Regions from separate parts of the Paenibacillus sp. FSL R5-0470 genome, predicted to be linked through region 3. Evidence: riboswitches for the same ligand, from Rfam matches in the RefSeq annotation. Region 3 holds a riboswitch; each other region holds the start of a gene.
What was found. Region 3 has a riboswitch for cyclic di-GMP ahead of MKY99_RS10245 (DUF6612 family protein). Riboswitches for the same ligand answer to the same signal wherever they lie in the genome.

Region 1: another riboswitch for cyclic di-GMP. It lies ahead of MKY99_RS01865 (anti-repressor SinI family protein); the one in region 3 lies ahead of MKY99_RS10245 (DUF6612 family protein).
Region 2: another riboswitch for cyclic di-GMP. It lies ahead of MKY99_RS04825 (glycosyl hydrolase); the one in region 3 lies ahead of MKY99_RS10245 (DUF6612 family protein).

Annotation. Positions count from the first base shown of each region.
Region 1 is NZ_CP150238.1:420,649-428,416, forward strand. It holds gene odhB (2-oxoglutarate dehydrogenase complex dihydrolipoyllysine-residue succinyltransferase) at 92-1,366, opposite strand; gene MKY99_RS01860 (2-oxoglutarate dehydrogenase E1 component) at 1,419-4,286, opposite strand; cyclic di-GMP riboswitch class I at 4,758-4,842, shown strand; gene MKY99_RS01865 (anti-repressor SinI family protein) at 4,869-5,024, shown strand; gene MKY99_RS01870 (helix-turn-helix domain-containing protein) at 5,226-5,555, opposite strand; gene MKY99_RS01875 (TasA family protein) at 5,715-6,317, opposite strand; gene MKY99_RS01880 (signal peptidase I) at 6,409-6,996, opposite strand; gene MKY99_RS01885 (hypothetical protein) at 6,998-7,768, opposite strand, start outside.
Region 2 is NZ_CP150238.1:1,103,688-1,111,455, forward strand. It holds gene MKY99_RS04805 (glycosyltransferase family 4 protein) at 1-634, shown strand, start outside; gene MKY99_RS04810 (glycosyltransferase) at 696-1,796, shown strand; gene MKY99_RS04815 (UDP-glucose/GDP-mannose dehydrogenase family protein) at 1,801-3,141, shown strand; gene MKY99_RS04820 (sugar phosphate nucleotidyltransferase) at 3,788-5,161, shown strand; cyclic di-GMP riboswitch class I at 5,298-5,377, shown strand; gene MKY99_RS04825 (glycosyl hydrolase) at 5,390-6,940, shown strand; gene MKY99_RS04830 (glycosyl hydrolase) at 7,094-7,768, shown strand, end outside.
Region 3 is NZ_CP150238.1:2,387,768-2,395,535, forward strand. It holds gene MKY99_RS10220 (RsmB/NOP family class I SAM-dependent RNA methyltransferase) at 1-581, shown strand, start outside; gene MKY99_RS10225 (pseudouridine synthase) at 584-1,348, shown strand; gene MKY99_RS10230 (Cof-type HAD-IIB family hydrolase) at 1,619-2,419, shown strand; gene MKY99_RS10235 (DUF4179 domain-containing protein) at 2,573-4,186, opposite strand; gene MKY99_RS10240 (RNA polymerase sigma factor) at 4,170-4,688, opposite strand; cyclic di-GMP riboswitch class I at 4,893-4,984, shown strand; gene MKY99_RS10245 (DUF6612 family protein) at 5,102-5,950, shown strand; gene MKY99_RS10250 (serine hydrolase domain-containing protein) at 6,251-7,423, shown strand; gene MKY99_RS10255 (ABC-2 family transporter protein) at 7,473-7,768, shown strand, end outside.

The DNA.
Region 1 (7,768 bases), 2.0 Mb from region 3:
AAAAGTTGATTCAAATATAAAAGAAGGTATCCCTAATGCGAAGCTTTAGGGATACCTTCTTTATATTCTTAAGTCGGAAGATCGATCAGGGTTAGCCTTCCAGCAGCAGTGCTTCTGGATCTTCCAGCAATTCCTTCACTTTGACGAGGAAGCTAACCGCTTCAGAGCCGTCAACGATCCGGTGATCGTAGGAAAGGGCGATATACATCATTGGACGGTTAACGGTTCTTTCTTCGTCCAGCGCAATTGGACGCAATTGAATCTTATGCATCCCTAGAATACCTACTTGAGGGGTATTCAGAATCGGGGTGGATAATAGGGAACCGAATACACCGCCGTTGGTGATAGTGAACGTACCGCCTTGAAGCTCGGAGAGACTAAGTGTATTAGCGCGTGCCTTGGAAGCGAGTTCGCCAATCTGACGTTCGATTTCCGGGAAACTGAGGCGATCTGCGTCACGGACAACCGGAACCACCAGACCTTCCTTAGCTGCAACGGCAATACCGATATCGTAGAATTTCTTAACGACCAGATCTTCACCGTCAATTTCTGCGTTCAGCAGAGGGTAGGTCTTCAGCGCACCGATCACGGCTTTGGTGAAGAAGGACATGAAGCCTAGTCCTACTTCATGCTTCTCTTTAAAAGCATCCTTGCGGCGCTTGCGGATGTCGAGGATCGCTGTCATGTCCACCTCGTTGAAGGTGGTCAGCATGGCTGCGGTCTGCTGCGCTTCTACCAAGCGGCTGGCAATCGTGAGCCGTCTGCGCGACATGCGCTTGCGCTCCACGTTCTTGCCATCCTCCGGCGCGGCTTTGCTCGCTGCCGGCTTCGCTGGCTCCGGCTTGGCTTGTGCCGCCGGAGCTACCGGTGCAGCGGCCTGTGACGCTGCTGCACCATGACCCGACACATCGGCCTGACCAATCCGGCCGATAGGATCACGGGCGCTAACATCGCCGAGGTCGATGCCGCGCTCCCGTGCCAGCTTGCGTGCGCCCGGCGATGCCAATGCAGCGGGGCTTTCGCCACCCGCTACAGCGACTTCGGGCGCTGCTACAGGTGCGGCTGCTGCGCTGCCGCTTGCCGGTGCCGCTTCAGGCGCTTTGCTCTCAGCGGCCTGCGATGTACTACCGCTAGCGGCTCCAATGATGCCGATGGCTTCGCCAACTGCTACGTTCTCGCCCGCTTGACGTAGGATGGAGGAGATGACACCCTCCACCTCCGCACTAATTTCCAAATTCACTTTATCCGTCTCTAACTCAGCAAGCACATCACCTTGACCTACCGTGTCGCCTTCTTTAACCAGCCATTTGTAGATGGTTCCTTCGGATATAGATTCTCCCAGATCGGGTACTAAGATTTCTGACACAGGCCGTTACCTCCCCAAACATAATGGTTTACGCTATTGTGATACCGTCCTCTTAAGAGGACGGTACAGCTGTTTGTACTTGTGAATTTGCTTTTAGGGCCTCTGAAACAATTCTACGCTGTTCAAAGCTATGAACATCTGCATAACCACTCGCAGGACTGGAACGTTCAGGACGTCCGATATATCTCACGCTAGTGTTTTGCGGTGCGATGGCACGTAACCGAGGTTCGGTATAACTCCATCCGCCCATATTCTTCGGCTCTTCTTGCACCCAGACAATTTCCTGAAGGGATGTGAAGGAGCTTAAGTGAGCACTCAGTTCATGTTCTGGGAACGGATAGAGTTGCTCTAAGCGCAGTACATGCAGCCATGACCAATCTTTGTCTGAAGCAGCTTCTAGCTCTGTTTGGATGTCGATAGCTACTTTACCGCTGCAGACTACTAGACGTTTGACCTCACCTGGCTTCTGGCCTAGCAGGGGCTCAGCTAACACAGGCTGGAATTGTCCGGAAGCGAGCTCAGTTCCGGCAGATGTGCTGCGCGGATTACGAATGAGACTCTTCGGCGTCATAATCACCAGTGGTTTAGCGTCTTCCTGTCCACATAAAGCAGCTTGGCGCCGCAAGACATGGAAATATTGAGAAGCAGTGGTCAAGTTAGCAACGGTCCAGTTCTCTTCCGCGGATAACTGTAGGAAGCGTTCCAATCTACCACTGGAATGTTCGGGTCCCTGTCCCTCGTAGCCATGCGGTAACATGACGACGAGATTGCTGCGCTGCGTCCATTTCGCACGTCCAGCGGCAATGAACTGATCAAATATAACCTGACCTGCATTGGCGAAGTCGCCATATTGTGCTTCCCAGATGACGAAGGTTTCTGGTGCGAACACATTATAACCATACTCAAAGCCTAGCACAGAAGCTTCAGATAGCGGACTGTTATATACGCCAAAGGAAGCGCGAGAATTACTTAGCTGATGAAGCGGAGAGAATAATTCTCCTGTCTTACTGTCGTGCAGCACCAGATGGCGGTGTGCGAAGGTCCCGCGCTGTGCATCCTGACCGCTAAGTCGAATTGGCGTTCCATCCTTCAGGATGGTTGCGAAGGCGAGGGACTCAGCGAGTGCCCAGTCGACCTTTTCACCCTCATTCAGTGCGTCCTTGCGACGCTGCAGAATTCGCTCCAGTTTCGGATAGACTTGGAATCCATCAGGTACGCTCAGTAGCTCACGATTAATCTCTTGCAGACTGGAGATCGGTACGGCTGTAGTGCCTGCCGCTGAGCGATCTGTATGAAGAGGAATGAAGGCCTTTGGTTCTTTTTTCTTGTGATTGCCTTCCTTCATACTATCGTACGCACGTTGCAATACGCCTTCTGTTTCAACGTGCATCTTTTGTACATCTTCAGCTGTAAGAATTTTTTCACGCTGTAGCCGCTCCGCATACACCTTGTAAACGGTTGGATGATTGCGTACCTTACCGTACACGATAGGTTGTGTAGTTTCAGGATCATCCATTTCGTTATGTCCATGACGACGATAGCCGATGAGATCAATAACGAAATCCTTTTTGAATTGATTGCGATATGCACTAGCTAAACGAACGGCTGATATACAGGCCTCAGGATCATCAGCATTGACATGGATAATTGGAATTTCATATCCTTTGGCGATGTCACTCGCATAATGCGTTGAACGGGAGTCTTCGCTTTCTGTCGTAAAGCCGATCCGGTTATTAACAATGATATGGATCGTCCCGCCATTCTGATAACCTTGAAGTTTGCCAATATTAAGTGTTTCTGCAACAATCCCTTCACCTGGAAAAGCAGCATCGCCATGCATCAGTACCGCCATAGCTTTACTGGTATCAATCTTCGGCAATCCGGCTGTGCTCCGATCTTCTTGAGCAGCACGAGTGAAGCCTTCCACGACAGGATTGACGAATTCCAAGTGACTTGGGTTATTCGCTAGTGTTATTCTTGTGCGTACGGTTTCTCCTTCACGGACAGCGCGATCTGCACCCAGATGGTATTTCACATCACCCGTCCAGCCATAGTTAATGCCTGTAGAGCCTTCGGAAGGGAAAAGCTCCTTGTTCGGAGAATGATGAAACTCTGAAAATATAATGTCATAAGGTTTGCCCAAAATATGTGCAAGAACGTTGAGGCGACCACGATGCGCCATGCCCATCAGAATATGCTCTGCGCCGTCATGCGCAGCAGCGCGTACGATTTCATCCAGCATCGGTACGAGAGCGTCATTGCCTTCCAAGCTGAACCGCTTCTGACCCACAAAGGTTTTGTGGAGGAAGGTTTCGAATTGCTCTACTTGGATCAGGCGGTTTAGCAGCTCTTTACGTTCTGCATTATTTAAAGGCGCTGGTGAGCTTGTGGATTCTGCCTGTCTGTTCAACCATTTCAGTTCTTGTTCTTCATGCACATGCCCGAATTCATAGGCGATTGTCTTGGTGTAAGCCTGACGCATACGCTGAACTGCATCCCATCCGGTATGCACATCATTCGGCGCATTCTCCCAAATGAGCGTGGCAGGTAGTGCGAGCAGATCTTCACGAGTCAGCTCATAGGTTTCGAGTTCAAGATATTTAGCCATGGGATTGTGATCGCGCTCAAGCGGATCAATATCAGCGGCCATATGGCCATATATACGAATGTTAGCGATTAGCTTGGAAGCTCTTACTGCCTTTCTAAGCCATTCGGTGTCTCCCGAAATGCGAGGCTGTGGAGCCGGTTCGCTATCCGGTGTTAGGGGCGGGGGACCCGAATTTGTAAAAAGCTCGCGATAATTATTCTCTACGGTGGAAGGATCTTTCACAAACTGTTCATATCTTTCTTGAATGTAGCCTAAATTGGGTCCGTAATACTTACTCCAAATGGATTCGTTATAGGGCTCTTTGGCTGCCATGAATACATCCTCCTTAACGGATGAACTCCATACGTGACATTTTGTGTCAACGCTTACTGGAGCTGTGATGATTGCGGTTTCATTTCTCATCTTATTGTGCTACTTTCCACACGTGTAATCAATTCATTCTTTCGTCCAATACGTTCGCAAAATGGTATGGGTTAGCTTGTTCTAATGAAAAGAACGCTGTTTCTTCTCATTACCCATTCCTAAGGCCCACTAAAATGATTCTAATATCCTTATTTTTAACTAATAGGGAAGGAAGTATCATTATATTGGCTTAATTAATTTTATGAATGGGACGAGTATCGTGTTAATAGGACAAGATATCGCACAAAAGCGCTTCTATTTTTTGTTTTTTAATGGAAAAACTAATCAGAAATCGACACACTTTTCCACTTTAGTATAGTATAATGTTATTGCAGTTAGCGATTTTCATATATTTCAAAGTAGATCCTTTCGTGTAAAGGGTCCAGTAAAAGGTAAACCTGCCGAAAGGCAGGGGCACAAAGTCGCGGGTCTAAGGTAGAAATACTATGACAGCCGGATTGCCTGGGGACTAAAATCTTAGGAGGAGATTTTTTGGACAAGTCCAACCAGGGAAGCAACAGAGAACAGCAGGTCATTGATCTAGACGTAGAGTGGGTCCATTTATTATTAGCAGCTAAGAAGGCTGGCATAAAGGCAGATGAAATTCGTCGCTTCTTTCATGAGAAGACTGTGCAAGCCGTGCAGTAATACATTCAGAGCATTAGATATCAAAAGAGCACAGCGATAACTCGCTGTGCTCTTTTTCTTTATATAAGAATCTATAAGATTCAGACTTGGTCCTTATATTCTGCTAGAATTCAAACGCCTTCGCGGTCCATGTTAGGAGGGTGAAGGCGCTTATGTTTAATAGTATGAGTAGAAGAGGATCTTATCAGGTCAGGTGGAATATTAATCCTTCTGATCAAGGCGCCATTTCTGGTAGTCCAGAAACTCCTTGAATTCGCGTTTGCTTATGCCTGAGGCCATAGCTTCCTGCACCAATCGGAACCATTCCGAATCTAAAGGTGACTCCTCAGCATCATTAGGTTCTCCATAGAGCAAAGCGTGGATGGATACCTGAAGCGCATCGGCGATCTTTTCGATAAACTGAATTGAAGGATTGGATTGGATGTTTCTCTCCACATTGCTAAGATACGACTTAGCAACATCCGCTCTGTCCGCAAGCTCAGATAGGGACAATCCCTTTTCTAGGCGGAGATGCTGGATACGTTGGCCCATATTTTGTGGCACTATGCTGACGCCCCTCCGTAATTTTTGTTATTAGTATAGCAAATATCATTAAATTCGACAAAGTTTATTGTAAAGAGAAAAGCAGCATCTACTTATCCGTTTTCCGGAATAAGAATCTGCTGCTCTTCGAATGGAAGACTTATTAGATTAGTAGTCAGTTCCTCTGGCTTGTTTAGCAAAGAAATCCCAAGTCAGTGTCAACACATCTTTTTGGAAAATGTTCTGATCTTTACCATCATCCACAAATTCGAACTTAACGGTGAAGCTATCAGATGTACCTGCTTTAATACCGGATGCTTCATTGCCTATGAACGGCAATTTTTCTACGAGATCAGGTGTTGAATTTTGCAAATCAGCTAGTGTTGTTTCATAAACTACAATATCCGGAATAATGTTACCGCTCTTGTCCTTATTTTGCAGGAACTTAACTTTAATAAATTTACCTAAATCAACACCGTTGTTGTTACCACCTACGTCATTAACAGAGTATTTTGTTTTGAGAACAATAGAGCCGATATCGATGTTCCCATCATTATTAAGTTTGAAATCTCTTTTGATAGTATCACCTGGTTTCAATTTATCCAGATTAACGATAACAGAAGGGTCAGAGTTCAAATCCAGTGTACCCGCTGCGAATGTAGAGGTACTTGTTGCAGTGTCGCTAAAGTAAGCGAAAGTTCCTCCACCAATCAATGATAAACCCAGTGCTGCTGATGCTACGCCAAGACCCAATGTTTTTTTGATACCCATAATTAAAATTCCTCCTCGGTTTTTGTGGTTTTTTTATAAAAGTTATATATTGTAACTTCCGGTTCGTAAGCGGAAGCGGACAATCAACGGATTACTGTATTTCAGTTGGAGGTGGAGAGGTGGGAAGTATAGCAGCATTTTTCTTTTCGAGTGCAGCTACAGCCTTCCATGATGAATACAGGGCATAGAGCAGGAGCATCAAGCCTGGTACGATCATGAGCACAACACTTCCAGCTTTGGAAACTGCGAAATTCATAGCGTAACCTACATAAGGTACGGTGACCCCGGTATACTCAGCTACAACATTCGTGGAACTGGTAGGGTTCATATCAGGCGCATCATTGTTATCGCCTTTCGTTCGATACATGGCTTCACCAGTAGCGTTGTTCATTGTTGCTTCTACAACACGGTGAGTAATGAGCAGATTTTCTTCATTTCTAAAGGTGATCACATCGCCTTTTTTGAAGCGATTCATATCTCCTCCGGGTTTTAAAGCGACAATCGATCCGGTTTGAATCCCTGGTTCCATCGAACCTGAGAGTACCGATTTGATCTGGTATCCGAAGAAGGCAGGTTCACCGCCGGAGGCCTTTGATAAAACTACGGCTACCACCAGCAGAATGAATATCACAAGCATGATGCTCGATAATGTATTGTTGATCATTTTTTTAATCCGCATATTATTCGCCACCTTTAACTTGTTGAGGGTCCGAAGGGGCTGGTGTTGCTACCGGTGGGGAAGTGGTTGTATCTTCCGCTTTTGGCGCCTCCTGAGGAACCGCTTGCTGTGGTACATCTTTTGGAATCGTTAGCTCTTCACCAATTTCCGGAACGACCGGGTTAGTGGCTGGGGCTTCAGGCTGTTCATTATTTATGTTCTCTGGAGTAGCTTCACCTTTCGGTGGAGTCACTTCCGTTTTTGCTTTCTCCTCAGCTTCAGCTTTCGCTTTGTCCTCAGCTTCTTGCTTTTCTTTTTTCTCCAGTGCCAAACGTTCTTCTTCTTTCTTCGTTTGTTCCAGCGCCTCTAGTCGGGCTTTCTCAAGTGCTTCCAACTGTTGTTCACGGGTTTGACTGATCAATTGGAGCTGACTCTGAAGATTGCTGATTCCTGAAGTAGCCGATTCTTTAAGACCATTCATTTCAGTATTGAGATTTTCATAAGTGGAGGTAAGTTCGCTAGAGATATTGCTGGCCGGCTGACTAAAAGGAATCAGGAAAGGTAACGGCTGCTGAAACGCCTCGTTGCGTAACTCGGGTTGTCCATATACATCACTGGTCACTACCGAAGCAAATGGAAGCCCGATGTCGTGTATGGAGTTTAGATATTGGATGACTCCCTTTAAGGAAGCATTCAGGGATTCAGAGATGACACCGCTTTGATTCAGGCTGCTTTGCAGCTCTCTGAAGAATTGTTCATCCTTGATTTCTAGACAGTTTGAATCTAGAGAGGT
Region 2 (7,768 bases), 1.3 Mb from region 3:
GCGTTCGAAAAAAACGTTGGTCGTATACTCCGCTTTCGCTAAAGCGATTGGTAATGGGATCGGTATGCGGGACCAGAAGGATTTTAACGTACTGCTAGTTGGTCGATTGGCGCATTGGAAGGGTCAGCATATTGTGCTGGAAGCCGCAAAAAGCTTTAAGAATGAACCTCGTGTGAAATTCTGGCTGGCTGGAGACGCTCTGTTTGGAGAAGAGGCTTATAAGCAGGAATTGCTGCAAAAGATAAAAAACGACGAGCTTACTAATGTAAGCATGCTAGGGCATGTGGATGATATTCAAGGTCTTATGAATACTGCTGATTTACTGATTCACACTTCGGTAACTCCTGAGCCTTTTGGCCAAGTGATCGTTGAAGGAATGGCAGCGGGATTGCCGGTGATCGCCTCCAATGAAGGCGGGCCGGTAGAAATTGTAGTTCAAGGTGAGACAGGGCTACTGATAGAGCCTGGTGACGCGGCGATACTGGCAGATTCCATTAAATGGATGCTGGATCACCCAGAGGAAAGACGGCGGATGGCGGACAATGGGATGAAACGAGTGAAAGAGCATTTTGTTATCGAGAATACGGTCAAGGACATCGTTGACTACTATAAAGGTTTGTTGGCGGGCACCTGACAGATGCTATGACGCGGTAATTCTGAAGATGATGCTCCATAAAACTTTGAGGATGATTCACATGAAAATTGCGATAGCGCACGATTACTTAATCCAAATGGGCGGCGCGGAAAGAGTGGTGGAAGTCTTTCATCACATGTATCCCGAGGCTCCAATCTACACAACGGTTTTTAACGGAAGCCGCCTTACTGACAATCTCAAAGATGCGGATATCCGTGCCTCCTGGCTGCAAAAGATTCCGGGGGTAAAGACCAATTTCAAAGGGGTGCTGCCACTTTATCCAATGGCCATCCGTGATTTGGACTTTCGCGGTTTCGATATCGTCCTGAGTTCCAGCAGTGCTTTTATGAAAAGTATTCAAGTTCCTAAACATACGTTTCATCTTTGTTACTGCCATACGCCTATGCGTTTCGCATGGGATTATGACACCTACATGGAACGTCAGTCGAATTCCGGGTTGTTCAAAAAAATGCTTAAGGTATACATGCAGCAGCTCAAAACGTGGGACCAGCGAACTTCCAAAAATGTGAATCAGTTCGTAGCCAATTCATCAGTAGTGAAGACGAGGATTCAGAACTATTATCACCGGGATGCAGATGTCATATTTCCACCGATTAATACAGCCCGGTTTACAAGCTCTTCAACCATTGGTGACTATTATTTAATTGTCTCCCGGCTTGTTTCCTACAAGCGGATTGATCTAGCCGTAGAGGCTTTTAACCGTAACGGACTTAAGCTTTATATCGTAGGGGATGGACCAGATCGCAAGCGTCTCGAAGGCATGGCTAAGGATAATGTATCGTTTCTGGGCCGGCTAGAAGATGAGCAAGTGACTGGAATGATGGCACAGTGTAGAGCGTTCATTTTTCCAGGAGAAGAGGACTTTGGAATTACACCGCTGGAAGCGAACGCTGCAGGAAGACCGGTAATTGCTTATCAAGCAGGTGGGGCACTGGATACTATTATTCCTTATGTAAATGGTGTGTTCTTTCAGCATCAAGAAGTGGAGGATCTGCTTAAGGCTATTAATGAGGTAGAGTCCTACGCTTGGGATATCGATCAAATCATGGAGCATGCACGTAAATTCGATGAGCAGGCGTTTATGGTTAAGTTCAAGCAGTATGTTGAGCAGGCCTACGTCAATTTTCTAAAAGGAGGATGATTGTATGAAGCTGACAGTAATCGGTACTGGGTATGTGGGTCTTGTATCTGGCGTGTGCTTTGCACTGGGCGGACATCATGTCATCTGTGTGGATAAGGACGAGGAAAAGATTAAGAAGCTGAAACAGATGGAATCGCCCATCTATGAGCCGGGAATCGAGGAACTGATTGAACTGAATCTTCGTGAGGAACGGTTATCTTTTTCTGCAGATCTTCAGGATTCGGTGCGGCATTCAGATATTATCATTCTTGCTGTAGGTACGCCATCGCTGCCTAATGGTGAAGCTGACTTAACTTACATTGAGGGTGCAGCTGCTGAAATCGCTAAAGCGATGGACGGGCACAAAATTATAATGACTAAATCTACAGTTCCCGTAGGGACAAATGAGAAAATCTCCAAAATGCTCTCTAAGTTTACCCATCATTCTTTTGATATCGTGTCTGCTCCCGAGTTTTTACGTGAAGGGTCAGCGATTCGCGATACCCTCCATCCCGACAGAATTGTCATTGGTCTTGATAATCCAGAGCTGGAACCAACCATGCGCGAGCTTCATAAGGGTTTCACTGAAAATGTATTTGTAACAGATATACGCAGTGCTGAAATGATCAAATATGCTTCAAATGCATTTTTGGCCACGAAGATCTCCTTTATTAACGAGATCGCCAATATTTGTGAAAAAGTGGGAGCTGATGTAACCGAGGTAGCACAAGGAATGGGTATGGACCAAAGAATCGGGTCATCCTTCCTGCAGGCTGGTATCGGTTATGGAGGCTCCTGTTTCCCGAAAGACACTAATGCGCTCATTCAAATTGCGGGCAACGTCGATTACGAATTCAAATTATTGAAATCTGTAGTCGAAGTGAACAAGGGACAACGGTTTATGATCATCTCCAAGCTGCATGAATCACTTGGCAGCCTGCGCGGTTCGACGATTGGGATATGGGGGCTTGCTTTCAAGCCTAATACTGATGATGTCCGCGAAGCTCCCGCCAGAGAGATTGTTGAGGCACTGGTGGCTGAGGGGGCAACAGTCAAACTATATGATCCAATCGCAGCTACAAATTTCAGGCAGCAATATGATCATCCGCAGCTTCGCTGGTGCAATCTTCCAGAGGAAGCGGCTGAGGGCAGCGATGCCGTATGCCTGCTTACCGATTGGAGCCTACTCAAGGACATTGATCTGCATCAGCTGGCGAAAAGCATGCGTAATGGGGTGCTGATCGATGGACGCAATGTGTATTCCAAGGAGCAAATCGAGGGTACCGGCCTCGTTTATCATTCTGTCGGCCGCCCGCAGATGGGTGGATTGAGCGGTTATTCTGCTAGTGTGGCTGGAGCGGTTTAATCTAAGTTATATTGATTGAACTTGTGTTTTTTCTATTTAGGGATGAGCCGTGACTCCAGAGAATGTTTGGACTTCCAGCCGCTGTTGTCTGCAGATTTCCTGATTTTAACCGCTGATAGCGGTAGAAATCCGCAGACAAAGGCGGACGCTATCGCTCTTACAGTTCCAAAATTCCCCTCCGCCACTTCGTTCCCTTATTTTAAGGTTCTAAGCAATTTATAAAGTTAGGTACTCTGATTATATACCGCAGTAGCAGATAGTCTTGCGCTTGTAGTTGCACTTGCGTTAGCTGCTGCCTCCCCCGGAGCAGAAGCGAATCTTTAGAAAAACGTGCTTGCTTCCGGCTGGTACAGCCCGGTACGCACGGATCAAGTATTAAGAAGAAGTTGGTTAGGTTAAGAACGGAAAGGGAATTTGGAACTGTAGAAACGGAGTGTTCGCCTTTATCCTCGGATTTCTACCGCGAGAAGCGGTTCAATCAGGAAATCTGAGGATAACAGCGATCGGAAGTCCAAAATCCCTTGGAGTGGTTTCTACCTAACAAATTTTTTTAGTGCATCCGCTCGAAATAAGGCTAAGCGGAAGCTGACGTTTTGATTACAATTCAAATATGCTCGATTTCCATAATTCAAGGAGGGTTCATTCTATGAAAATGGTACTTCTATCAGGCGGTTCAGGTAAACGGTTATGGCCGTTGTCCAACGACTCACGTTCAAAGCAATTTCTAAAGGTACTTGAAAGCCCTCAAGGTGAACCAGAATCCATGGTACAACGTGTCTGGAGACAGCTGGAGGAAGCAGGGATGGCAGAATCATCTTATCTGGCCACCGGCCGCGGCCAAGTAGAAATGATACAAAGCCAACTGGGAAGTCATGTGCCGATTATCGTTGAACCGGAGCGTCGGGATACTTTTCCGGCTATCGCCTTAACAGCTACCTATCTTTATTCAGTGGCAGGTGTTTCTCCAGCGGAAACGGTAGCAATATTGCCTGTTGACCCTTATGTAGAAGCATCCTTTTTCGATACCATAGCTATGCTTGAGGGGACCATGCTGGAAAGTGGAGCAAATCTGGCACTAATGGGTGTTGTTCCTGAACATGCCTCAGAGAAATACGGATATATTATTCCTACCACCGAAGAGGCGGGGGGAAATGGTTTTATGAAGGTGAGTCACTTTCAAGAGAAACCAGACCGTATACAAGCAGAACAGCTCATCGAGCAAAATGCATTGTGGAATTGTGGAGTGTTTGCCTTCCGCTTAGGGTACTTGTTAGATATTTTGCAGCGTAAAGGGTTGCCTTTAGGATATGAAGAATTGCAGAAGCAGTATAAGCTATTGTCTTCCATCAGCTTTGATTATGAAGTGGTGGAGAAAGAAGAACATATTGTGGTGCAGCCGTATGATGGATTCTGGAAGGACCTTGGAACGTGGAATACGCTGACAGAGGAAATGAGCAGCAAGCATGTAGGAAAAGGTTTTGTAACGGTGGATTCTGAGGGGACTTGCTTGATTAATGAGCTGGATATTCCGATTACGGTAATTGGTGCGAAGGATCTGATCATTGCGGCTAGCCCGGATGGGATTCTAGTTACCCATAAAGCTGAGAGCCCACGGATTAAAGAAGTGCTGAAGACCTTTGAACAAAGACCGATGTACGAGGAACGCCGCTGGGGCCATTACAAAGTTATTGATTATGTGAAATATGATGAAGGCAATGAAGTGCTGACCAAACGGATTTTTATATCCGAGGGGAATAATATCAGCTATCAATTACATCGCAAGCGTAGTGAAATTTGGACAATCGTCAGCGGCGAAGCAAGTATTGTGCTGAATGAGAAAAAACATAATGTGAAGGCTGGGGACGTAGTACGTATACCGGAAGGAACGAAGCACGCGATCCTTGCTTTGACGGATGTCGAGTTTATAGAGGTACAGACGGGTTCTGAATTAGTAGAAGAAGATAACATTCGTATTACTTTAGACTGGAATGATATAGAACTACAACAATTCATTTCATAGGTCTAACCTATCTATTTAACCAATCCATAATTTCTTGAAACAGGTAAATTGACTCAATTATCAAAAAAAGTCATAAAAACACTAAATATATCATTAATTGTCGTCGATACTTACGGTAAGAGAGATTATTTCTCTTAAATTGAAAAGGCAAACCTATCGAAAGGTAGGGACGCAAAGCTATAGGGCCTTCGAAAGAGTGGCAGCCTGGCTACCGAAAGGGAGATTATTTTGAAAGCTTACCGTACGTATCGATTATTTGGCGCATTTCTGTCACTCGTCTTGTTTCTGACTGCACTTCCGCTTACTGTTGGAATTTCGCCGTCTGTTGTCATAGCTGCTTCAAATTCTGGAACGCCAGTTACCCCAGGAGCCTCACTTGAAGCCGTAAAGCTGCTTAACTATTTTTACTCGATCTCAGGAAAAGGTATTATTGCTGGTCAACATGACTATTTAGAAAGTCCAGATGAAATTAACAATATGCTGAAGGGAACCAGCGGACAATATGCCGCTCTTCACGGTTATGAACTGGGCGCGATCAGCGGTCAGTCAGAAGGAACGATGGCCTGGCAGCGTCAAAATGTGGTGAACAGCGCCATCAACTGGAATAAAGCGGGCGGGATCGTAGCTATGACTTTTCATGCTAACCTGCCGGGCACCTCTTATGACTGGGATAATGTAAAAAAAACACTTAGTCAGAATGAGTTCGATAGTTACGTTACACCGGGTACCAAGCAATATAACAATCTGATCGCTGAACTTGATAAGGTGGCAGTCTCCCTAAAAAGCTTGCGCGATGCCAATGTTCCGGTGCTTTGGAGACCCTATCATGAAATGAACGGGAACTGGTTCTGGTGGGGGAAGAAAAATAACTTTTCTAAACTTTGGAATATTATGTATGACCGTTTTGTTAACGTTCATAAATTAAATAATTTGTTATGGGTATGGAGTCCGAATGCTCCCAATGTTTGGTCAGATCCTTATGCGCTAACTTATCCAGGTGCTGATAAAGTAGATATTCTGGCAGCAGATATATACGAAAATGATTACCAGCAAAAATACTATGACAGCTTGTTGAGTCTAGCCGCAGGCAAACCGATTGCGATCGGGGAGAATGGTGAAATGCCTAATCTGGAGAAGCTTCAGCAATCACAAAGTAAATGGACGTATATGATGAGCTGGGGAAAAATGCTTTACGAGAATAACAGTGCAGATACAATTAAAACATTTATGAATAGCAACTATACCCTGACCAGAGATAAATTAAATACTGGTCTGGCACCGACACCTAGCGCTGCACCAGCGCCGGCACCTCCCGAAGAAGAGGGTGAGGCAGCCATTCCTCTTGCGAAGGGGCTTGCAGGAGAATATTACAACAACATACAGCTATCGGGAACAGCAGCTCTTACTAGAACTGATGCAATTATCGATTTCAATTGGCGGCAAGGATCGCCGGATGCCGCCCTTGGGATTGATCGTTTCTCCATACGTTGGAGCGGTAAAATTAAGCCATTATATGATGAGCAATATACATTTTACACTACCTCAGATGATGGCATCCGTGTGTGGGTGAATGGGCAATCCGTGATTGATAGTTGGACTAAGCAAAGTGGTACTGAGCGTAAGGGTAATATAACGCTGAAGGCTGGCCAGCTATATGATATCAAGGTGGAGTATTACGAAAATGAAGGCGATGCGAGAGTCCGCTTGATGTGGGAAAGTGCTAGTCAAGCTAAAGAGACAGTTCCAGCAAGTGCACTTTATCTTCCGGATGTCTCCTGATTGATGAAAATTAAAGGTCGATCCTTAGTGGCTCTGCGTTATTGCAGAGCTACTAAGCTATAGTCCTCATTAGGTCAGAAGACGATTGTCCGATAACAGGTATGTTTGTTTAGCACCTGTGGAGGCAGTACAGCTACCGAAAGGAGGATTTATTTGCGTAAATATTATAAGCAAAACAGATTGTTGTTTACTATATTACCGGTGTTTATTATTTTTTCCTTGCTGCCTTTGGGAGAGGTTAAGAGTCTTCCGAAGGCTATGAGTGTTTCTTCCGCTCTTCCTCTGGCTATACCAAGCAATCCATCAGCTTCTGAAGAAGCCAAGCAACTGCTGAGTAATTTGGTGAATCTACGTGGCAAAGGAATCCTGTCTGGCCAGCATGATTATCTAGAAAGTCCAGATGAACTGGTTCATAAGCTGAAGAATACATCGGGACAAAATGCCGTTCTACATGGTTATGAATTGGGGGCAATTAATAATCAACCCGAAGGGACGATCGCAGAACAGCGACAAGCTGTTATAGACAGTGCAATGGAGTGGCATCAAGAGGGTGGCATTGTAGCCATGACATTCCATCAGAGTTTGCCGGGGACTTCTCCGGAATGGTCCAATGTAAACAGAAGTCTCAGTCAAGAGAAGTTTAATGCTTATGTTACGCCTGGGACGGCTCAGTATAAGAGTCTAATCTCTGATCTAGACGAGATCGCTGGCTATTTGGGACAGCTGCGTGATGCCGGAGTTCCAGTCTTATGGCGACCTTACCATGAAATGAACGGCGGTTGGTTTTGGTGGGGGAAAAAGGACAATTTTTCAGCGCTTTGGAATATT
Region 3 (7,768 bases):
CAAGAGCAAGAACTACTACTCCAAAAAGTGCAGCACACGTTAAATCATCCAATAAATCAGAAGGAAGACGGGGGAAAGAAGGGAAACCCTCTCACAAATCTACTGGTGGCGCTGACCGTGGTCGGCAAGTTTCAGGTGACGAGCAAGCTTTGACTGCGTATGGAAATTTTGTGCGAGATCAGCTTGGTTGGGAACCGCAAGGATATCCGGTTCTGTTCGGTGATCATCTGTACATTTCTCCACTTCCTAAGGAAAGACTAAATGGATTAAAGACGATCCGCCCGGGATGGTATGTAGGACAAATCCGTAACGGAAGATTTATTCCAGGGCATCCAATGGCTACAGCTTTGCATCCGGAAGAAAGCTGCCGAAGTGTATCACTCTCCAGTACGAATCATGAAGCTATTTCCTATCTTAAAGGAGAGACGTTGTCGATTTCTCAAGAACGTCTCTCTATTAGAATAGGAAGTGCCCAAAAGGGATACGTTTTGGTCTGCATTGATGGCTACAGCGCAGGCTGGGGTAAGTGGCAGGATGGCATACTCAAGAACGAATATCCCGCAGGCTGGAGGTGGATGTAACAATGAGCCAATCAGGTAAGCCCGCCAAAAAACAACGATTAGATAAAGTGTTGTCCCATATTGGAGTGGGGTCGCGCAGTGATATCCGTAAACAAGCTAAACAAGGCTTAATATTGGTGAACGGGACCGTGGTAAAAGATAGTGGGTTCCATGTGGATCCTTATGCCGATAAAATAGAGGTAGGGGGAGAGGTTGTTACCTACCGTGAATTCATATATCTTATGATGAACAAACCCCCGGGTGTCCTGTCAGCTACGGAGGACAAGCGGGATCGGACGGTTTTGGATCTTTTAAAGCACGAATATGCACAGTTTGAACCGTTTCCTGTAGGAAGGCTAGATAAGGATACTGTGGGACTGCTGCTGATCACTAATGATGGGAAGCTTGCCCATGAATTGCTGTCGCCACGTAAGCATGTCCCGAAAACGTACGAGGCAACCATCGAGGGCGATGTAGACGCGGATGATGTAGCGGCTTTTGCAGCAGGGGTGGAGTTGGAAGATGGCTACGTTACTTTACCTGCACACTTAACCATTCTTGGAAGAGAGCGCGGCAGCAAAGTGATTTCCCATATTTCACTTATCATCACTGAGGGGAAATTTCATCAGGTGAAGCGTATGTTTCAGGCGGTAGGCAAAAAAGTCACTTTTCTGAAACGTGTATCTATGGGAGAATTGAAGCTGGATGAAAGTCTGCCGCTGGGAGCTTGTCGGGAACTGACGTTAGAGGAACTGGCACTCTTAGGCGCAGATGGGTCAGAAGGATAGTAGAGAAAATGATATATAAATTGATATATAAATTGAATTTGGAAACTTGGGATAAGAGAAGGGAGAGACGGAGGGGAATTTTGGAACTGTAAGAGCGATAGCGACCGCCTTTGTTTCCGGATTTCATCCGCTATTAAACGGTATAAATTAAGAAATCTGGAAACAACAGCGGCTGGAAGTCCAAACATTCACCGTAGTTGCGACTGACACTTAACACAAAAAGCCTCAAGTTCAATATATATAGAAAAAGAAAGACAAGGATGGTGGAGTATGAGATACAAACTGATTGCACTAGATGTGGACGGTACGCTATTAAATGATGATCACCACTTAAGCTCTGAGAATAAGGAAGCTATTGCTGAGGTTACACGTCTTGGCGGTCAAATCGTATTGTGTACGGGACGAAGTCCACAGAACTCGATTCCTTTCATGGAGGAAATGGGGCTGACTGGTTACGTGCTTGGTCACAATGGAGCAGCGACGGTACGAGTGGAAGATCGAGAAGTGCTGCATCAATATGGTATGGATGCACGTGGTCTTGACCCCTATATTGACTATTGCCGTAAGCACAATATTCATTATGATGTGAATACTGCTTTTGATATGTATGTTGATAATGTAGAGAATCTGACTAAAGAAGCTAATTATATGTATGAGCACTTCCGTATTGTGCCAGCGACGCTACCAGCCTGGGAAGATTTCCGTGAACCGGTTGTTAAGTTTACTGTATTTACACAGCCAGAAATCCTTGACGAAGCTGAACGTGAATGGCGTACTTGGGCTCCTGAGTACAATATTTTGCGGAGTGGTGAATTTTTCGTTGATTTGATGCATCCCGAATCTTCTAAGGGAAACGCATTAAGAAATCTCGCTGTGAAGTTGGGAATTCCGCAAGAAGAAGTCCTCTCAATCGGTAATTATTTTAATGATATTTCTATGCTTACCTATGCGGGGATGGGCGTGGCGATGGATAATTCTCCTGTAGAGGTAAAAGCGGCAGCGAATGCTGTTACGGGTTCGAACAATGAGCATGGTGTGCGTGATGCGCTGGTTAAATATTGTTTATCCTAATAATGGAAAGCATAAGGCGGACTTGAGTCCGTTCTATGCTTTTTTTGTTATGAAGGAAATAAAAGAGATACATAACAGAATTGATTCTATCCAAAAAATAACCCGCCCTTAGGATTAACTAAAAAGGGCGGGACAATAGATTAACTTCCTGTATTAAAGTTTAATTTCCTCGTTCCGGCTAGGAGCGCTATATTTATAGATACCAGGGTTCAGTTCGATTTTTTCGTCGAAAGGAATATCTTTGTAGCTATCAATATTAGTTCCTGTAGATATCATGCCCTTAGGTGTAATTTCAGGCACCACTTCTTTGCCATTAATCCGTAACGTAGTTTGGTTAACGCTTTTGAAGTGAGGAGATTTGGATGATGATTCAACAATCAAATTTTCGCCTTCAGTATAGTACGTGAATTCAATGTCTAATCCATCGACATCAAGTGAAGTGAACTGTTTTTCTTCTTTAGGTTTGTTTATTGTGATCCAATTCTTACTGGTATCACGTTTCTCAATGACAGCATCCTTTAATATAAGTTTCATTGGAACATCGGACCAGTTGTTATACCATTCCGGAGATTCAAATTGAAATAAATGCTGGTAGCTTTCGGAATGATCTCCTTTCAAATTCCAACCCCCAGTGATTGTTTTATCACCTATAACCAACTGAGCGGTATTATAGTGGACAATTCCTTTTTTAAGCGAATCATTTTCAGCTATTAGAATTTGGATATCCAAAGGGGTAACCACTAGCTGATCTAAGGTTATACCGGTCTTTTCTTGAAATTCAGGACTGTTATACAGTTTCTTAGTGTAAATCGCCTCACTTGCTTTTTGTCCATCTGCTTTAAAATCGAACTTCCATGTACCTGAAATACGTTTCGCTTCTTCAATGTAACTAAAATGAAGACTAGCTTCCTTCCAATCTGATTCAGTTATATTGAAAACCTGTTCAATAAATAAATCCGATCCTTCGTTAGGCATGATGGTTGGAATTGCCTCATTCTCTTGACCAGCAGTACTAACTACCAAATGTGGGTTTCCCCGTCCTAAGTCAGCTGGTGATGCAGCGACTTTGTAACGGATAATGGTTTGATTGGAAACTTGTCGAACGGATTCGATTTGAATGCTTGGGTATTGCTTAACTCCCGTATCAATTGTATCTCCTGCTTGATGATTAGATTGTAAGGGAATATTCCGATCACTGTAAAAAATGAGATTCCGTGCTTCAAACCTGTAGTCCTTTTTATCATCCTTTAATGTATCAGGTGTCTCATATACTCCAATGAGTTTCTGGCTTTCAGGATCGTATTCTAAATAACCGTATACCTTTGCCTTGGCACCGGATTCACTAGTCATAGTGTTTTCTTCTGTAGCAAATCCAGTATATTGGGATAGATCAGATTTAGTATCAAGTGATAACAGCATTTTCATTTTTTCTCCGTCAGTTACAACACCGTTCAAATTCATTGTTACTCCTGAACTGGAAGCTTGAAGATTATACTGTTGACCGATGCCATTATTTAATGCATTGCTCACACTTCGACCACCAATTTTATCCCAATTAATCGTCATACTAGCGAATACAGGAATGGCTACAAGTAAGAGGCAAGAGAAGACAATACTGATAGGAATAACCTTTTTATTAGACCTAGGAGTATTCTGGGAGGAATGCAGATTTCTTTGACGTGTATATGCTTCTTGTTCTATGGCAGTCCACATCAAATCATAATCCGGTCGGGGAATATGTTTATCTTTTTCAATATAGAGACTCATTACTATTCAGCTCCTTTAGTTGGGTTCCACCCATTCTATTTAGTATTTTAAGTCCCTTGTTCAGTCTGGATTTTACAGTTCCTTCGGGTATGCTCATAACTTTAGAGATCTCGGGTACAGTCAATTCGTTTATAAAACGAAGGACTATTACCATTCTGATTTTGTCGGAAAGCTGACTGTATAACCCTTGTAATTCTTTTTTAGTTTCCTGTCGATCCAAACGTTTTTCTACAGGGTTTGATTCCTCAGACCTGGATAGTAAATAATTACGTACTTCTTTCATCCACCCCGTCTTACGCCTTTTGATCACACTGTTGCACTCATTCGAAGCAATTCGTAAAATCCAAGCTTTCAAGTTTCTTACCTTCGACTTATCCGCTAAGATAACTTTTACAAATACCTCTTGGGAAATATCCTCCGCATCTGCCTGATTTTTCATTAAGTAGTAACAAAAATAATATACTTGTTCTTTATAGAGCTCGAAAATTTCCCGGTCACTCATTTTGCTGCACCCCCTGTCTTTGCTGTTCTCATTAATAAGACTTATAAGCGTATGTAATCGTTCATTTTTCATTTTGATTGTAGTATTTCTTCTGAGTATCATAGCGAATTCGAATGGAAGATAAGTCGTTTACAGGTAATTATAACCATGATAAAATTAGCGGTGGGACATGCGTCCGTAAGCTAATTAAAACTAATTGAATGTCCGCGTTAAAGGTAAAATCATCGAAAGATGATGACACAAAGCCATGGGTCTAAAGCCTTTCTACAGAAGGAAATGATCGCCAGGCCGCCATAGGGATGTCTTATGAAGCATAAAGGATAGCTCTAAGAATATGTAGTCAATTTTGAGCTCTTTTATTATTTCGACCTATACGGCGTTACATTATCGCAAGGGGCCGAAAGGGGAAGTACATGAACAGTTTTTTCAAAACAATAGGCACTAGTTTGGCAGTAGGTGCTTTATTGCTGTCCGGAACGATCGGATGGATGTCTAATCCTGAAGTCGTGTCTGCCGCTACCACAACAGCAGTAACCGCGGATCAAATGATTAGCAAAGTAACGGCAGCCTCTAAAGCAATAAAGAATTTTCACTTAGATGTGATCAAAAAACAGGATATTCAGAGCGGTGGGGTACGTATCAGCAACACTAACACACTGAAGCTGGATATTAATCGACTGCCGAATTTTGCTGCAGCTGGCACCGTTGATAGTAGTCTTTTAGAAACATCGTACAGTCTATATGCCAATGACAAGGAGTTTTACTATCTTGTAGACGGAAGTGAACTGATCGATGAATCTGAAGATGAAGGTTACGACGATGACGGTGAGCCAATCGATCCTGATGCGCAGTATTGGATTGGACTGGAGAAGATGGAGTGGGATTCTTTTTATTCTAAAGGTCAATACGATCCTGTTTCCATGCTTGATTCGGTAAAAAATTATAAAAAATCTATGAAAGTCAGCACTGTCGGTGCTCAGACCGTCCTGCAGTTCACGGTAACCGATCCGACAGCAGCTATGGGAATAATCAAACTCTATGACCAGGAGAACCTCTGGGATGGTGAGACAGTTCAACCCAAAAGCGTAACGTGGAAATTATTCGTCAATACTAAGACCTGGCAGACGGAAAAGCTGACAGTCGATCTGAGTTATGTGCTGATAAGTGATGGAGAAAAGGATACATACAACACGAAAATCGAAGCTAAGTATTCCAAGAATAACAAAGGTACAACCATTGTTAAGCCCGCCGAACTAGAATAATAAGGTCGATTTCATATGGAGTAAAAAGCGCTGTTCAGTAGAACAGCGCTTTTTGCTCCATTCATGACAGCAGCCAACAGGAAGTGAGATATGTAAAGAATAAATAAATATAAAATTGACCTACCAATTATTAGGATTTTAGTACATGCTATTTATGTGATTAATAATCTGAATTAATTTAATAGTGTATGAAGTATCATATTGTAACTATTATATTGAAAAGGTATTATGAGTTAGGTGTAAATTTACATTTTTGAGAATTACTATTCTTTTTAATGAATGATAGGGGGAGTGCGAATAATGTTATCATCCACAGAGCTAAGCAAGCTGAATGAAGCGAATTACAGGGAGGACCGATTAGAGGCGCTTAATCATTTTTATGAGGATCTCTGTAATAAGAAAGTAGCAGATGGCTATATTTATTCTCTTAGTCGTTATGGAAAAATATTTGCTAATGGAGCGGGGGGACGCTTCAGTTACGAAGAAGATAGCGACCAAGAATTAACAACGGATACAATTTTTCGAATCGCTTCTATTACCAAGCTGTTTACGGCAACAGCGATCTGGCAGCTGGCAGATGATGGCAAAATTTTTATGGGACAACCAGTTAGTTCTATTCTTCCGGAATTTGATGCCGATCCTTTTAAGCCGATTACAATTGCTCATTTACTGACTCATACCTCCGGCATCGCACCTGATCATGGCACTATAAGTGATACCTACTATAAAAGTGCATGGTGGTATATTTATGAATCAGAGCTTGGAAAAGAAAATTGGATTAAAGCTGGACTTTCCTATGGTATACGTTTTCCGGTAGGGACTCAATGGATGTATTCCTCGTTCGGATACGTGGTTCTTGGTGCAATTATTGAGAAAATAACAGATGTTTTTGCAGAAGATTACATAATGGACAACATTGTAAAACCGTTAGGCATGACAGATACTTTCTTTGATATTCCGCCTGAGAAAGCTGGTAGGATCGCTATTCGTTCGCAAGAAGCCAAGGAATATCTTCAGAAGCTGCAAAACGGGGAAATTACGGATGAAGAACAAAGGCCTGAGGAAGAAATCAAGACTCCCGGAACGGGTGGGGGAATGTATTCAACCGTTAATGATCTACAAAAGTTCGGAATTATGCTGCTTAACCATGGGGAATACGAAGGTGGTCATATCTTAAGTCGGATGGCTGTTCAGAGAATGACCAAGCGGTTCAATTCTGAAAAACTTCCAAACTACGCATGGGGAGATGGAGGAGCGGATAGACCATACGGTCTTGGGCCAGACCTTCGATATAATGAAAGTACATCTTATTCTGAAGGCACTTTTTTTCACGAAGGATGGGGATCTTGTTCTTTGGTCATTGACCCGGTAGAAAAGCTGGTTGCCGTTTGGTATATCCCTTTTCATAACCATATATGGGACGGTAGAGCTATTTTCGGCACAAACAATGTGATCTGGTCTGGACTCGAATAAGAAAAAGGTTAGTTGTAGTGAGATATCAAAGATAGGCAGGATGTGACTTATGTTTGAGAAGATAAAGCACCGCTTTCGCGTGATGAGAGCGGTTGCTTTTGTTACTTATAAGGAATGGAGTGCGTACAGAACGCATTCGATGGTTTCTATTTTTGTAGGCCCGGTATATTTTTTAGTGCAGTATTATATATGGAGCGCTGTTTATAGCGGGGAATCCTCTATTAACGGGATGTCGCTCTCTCAGATGCTCTCTTATTTTTGCGCCACGATGTTGATCAACTACTTGACCATGGATTTTGCCGATTGGAATTTACAAATGCTCATTCGCACAGGGAAATTCATTAC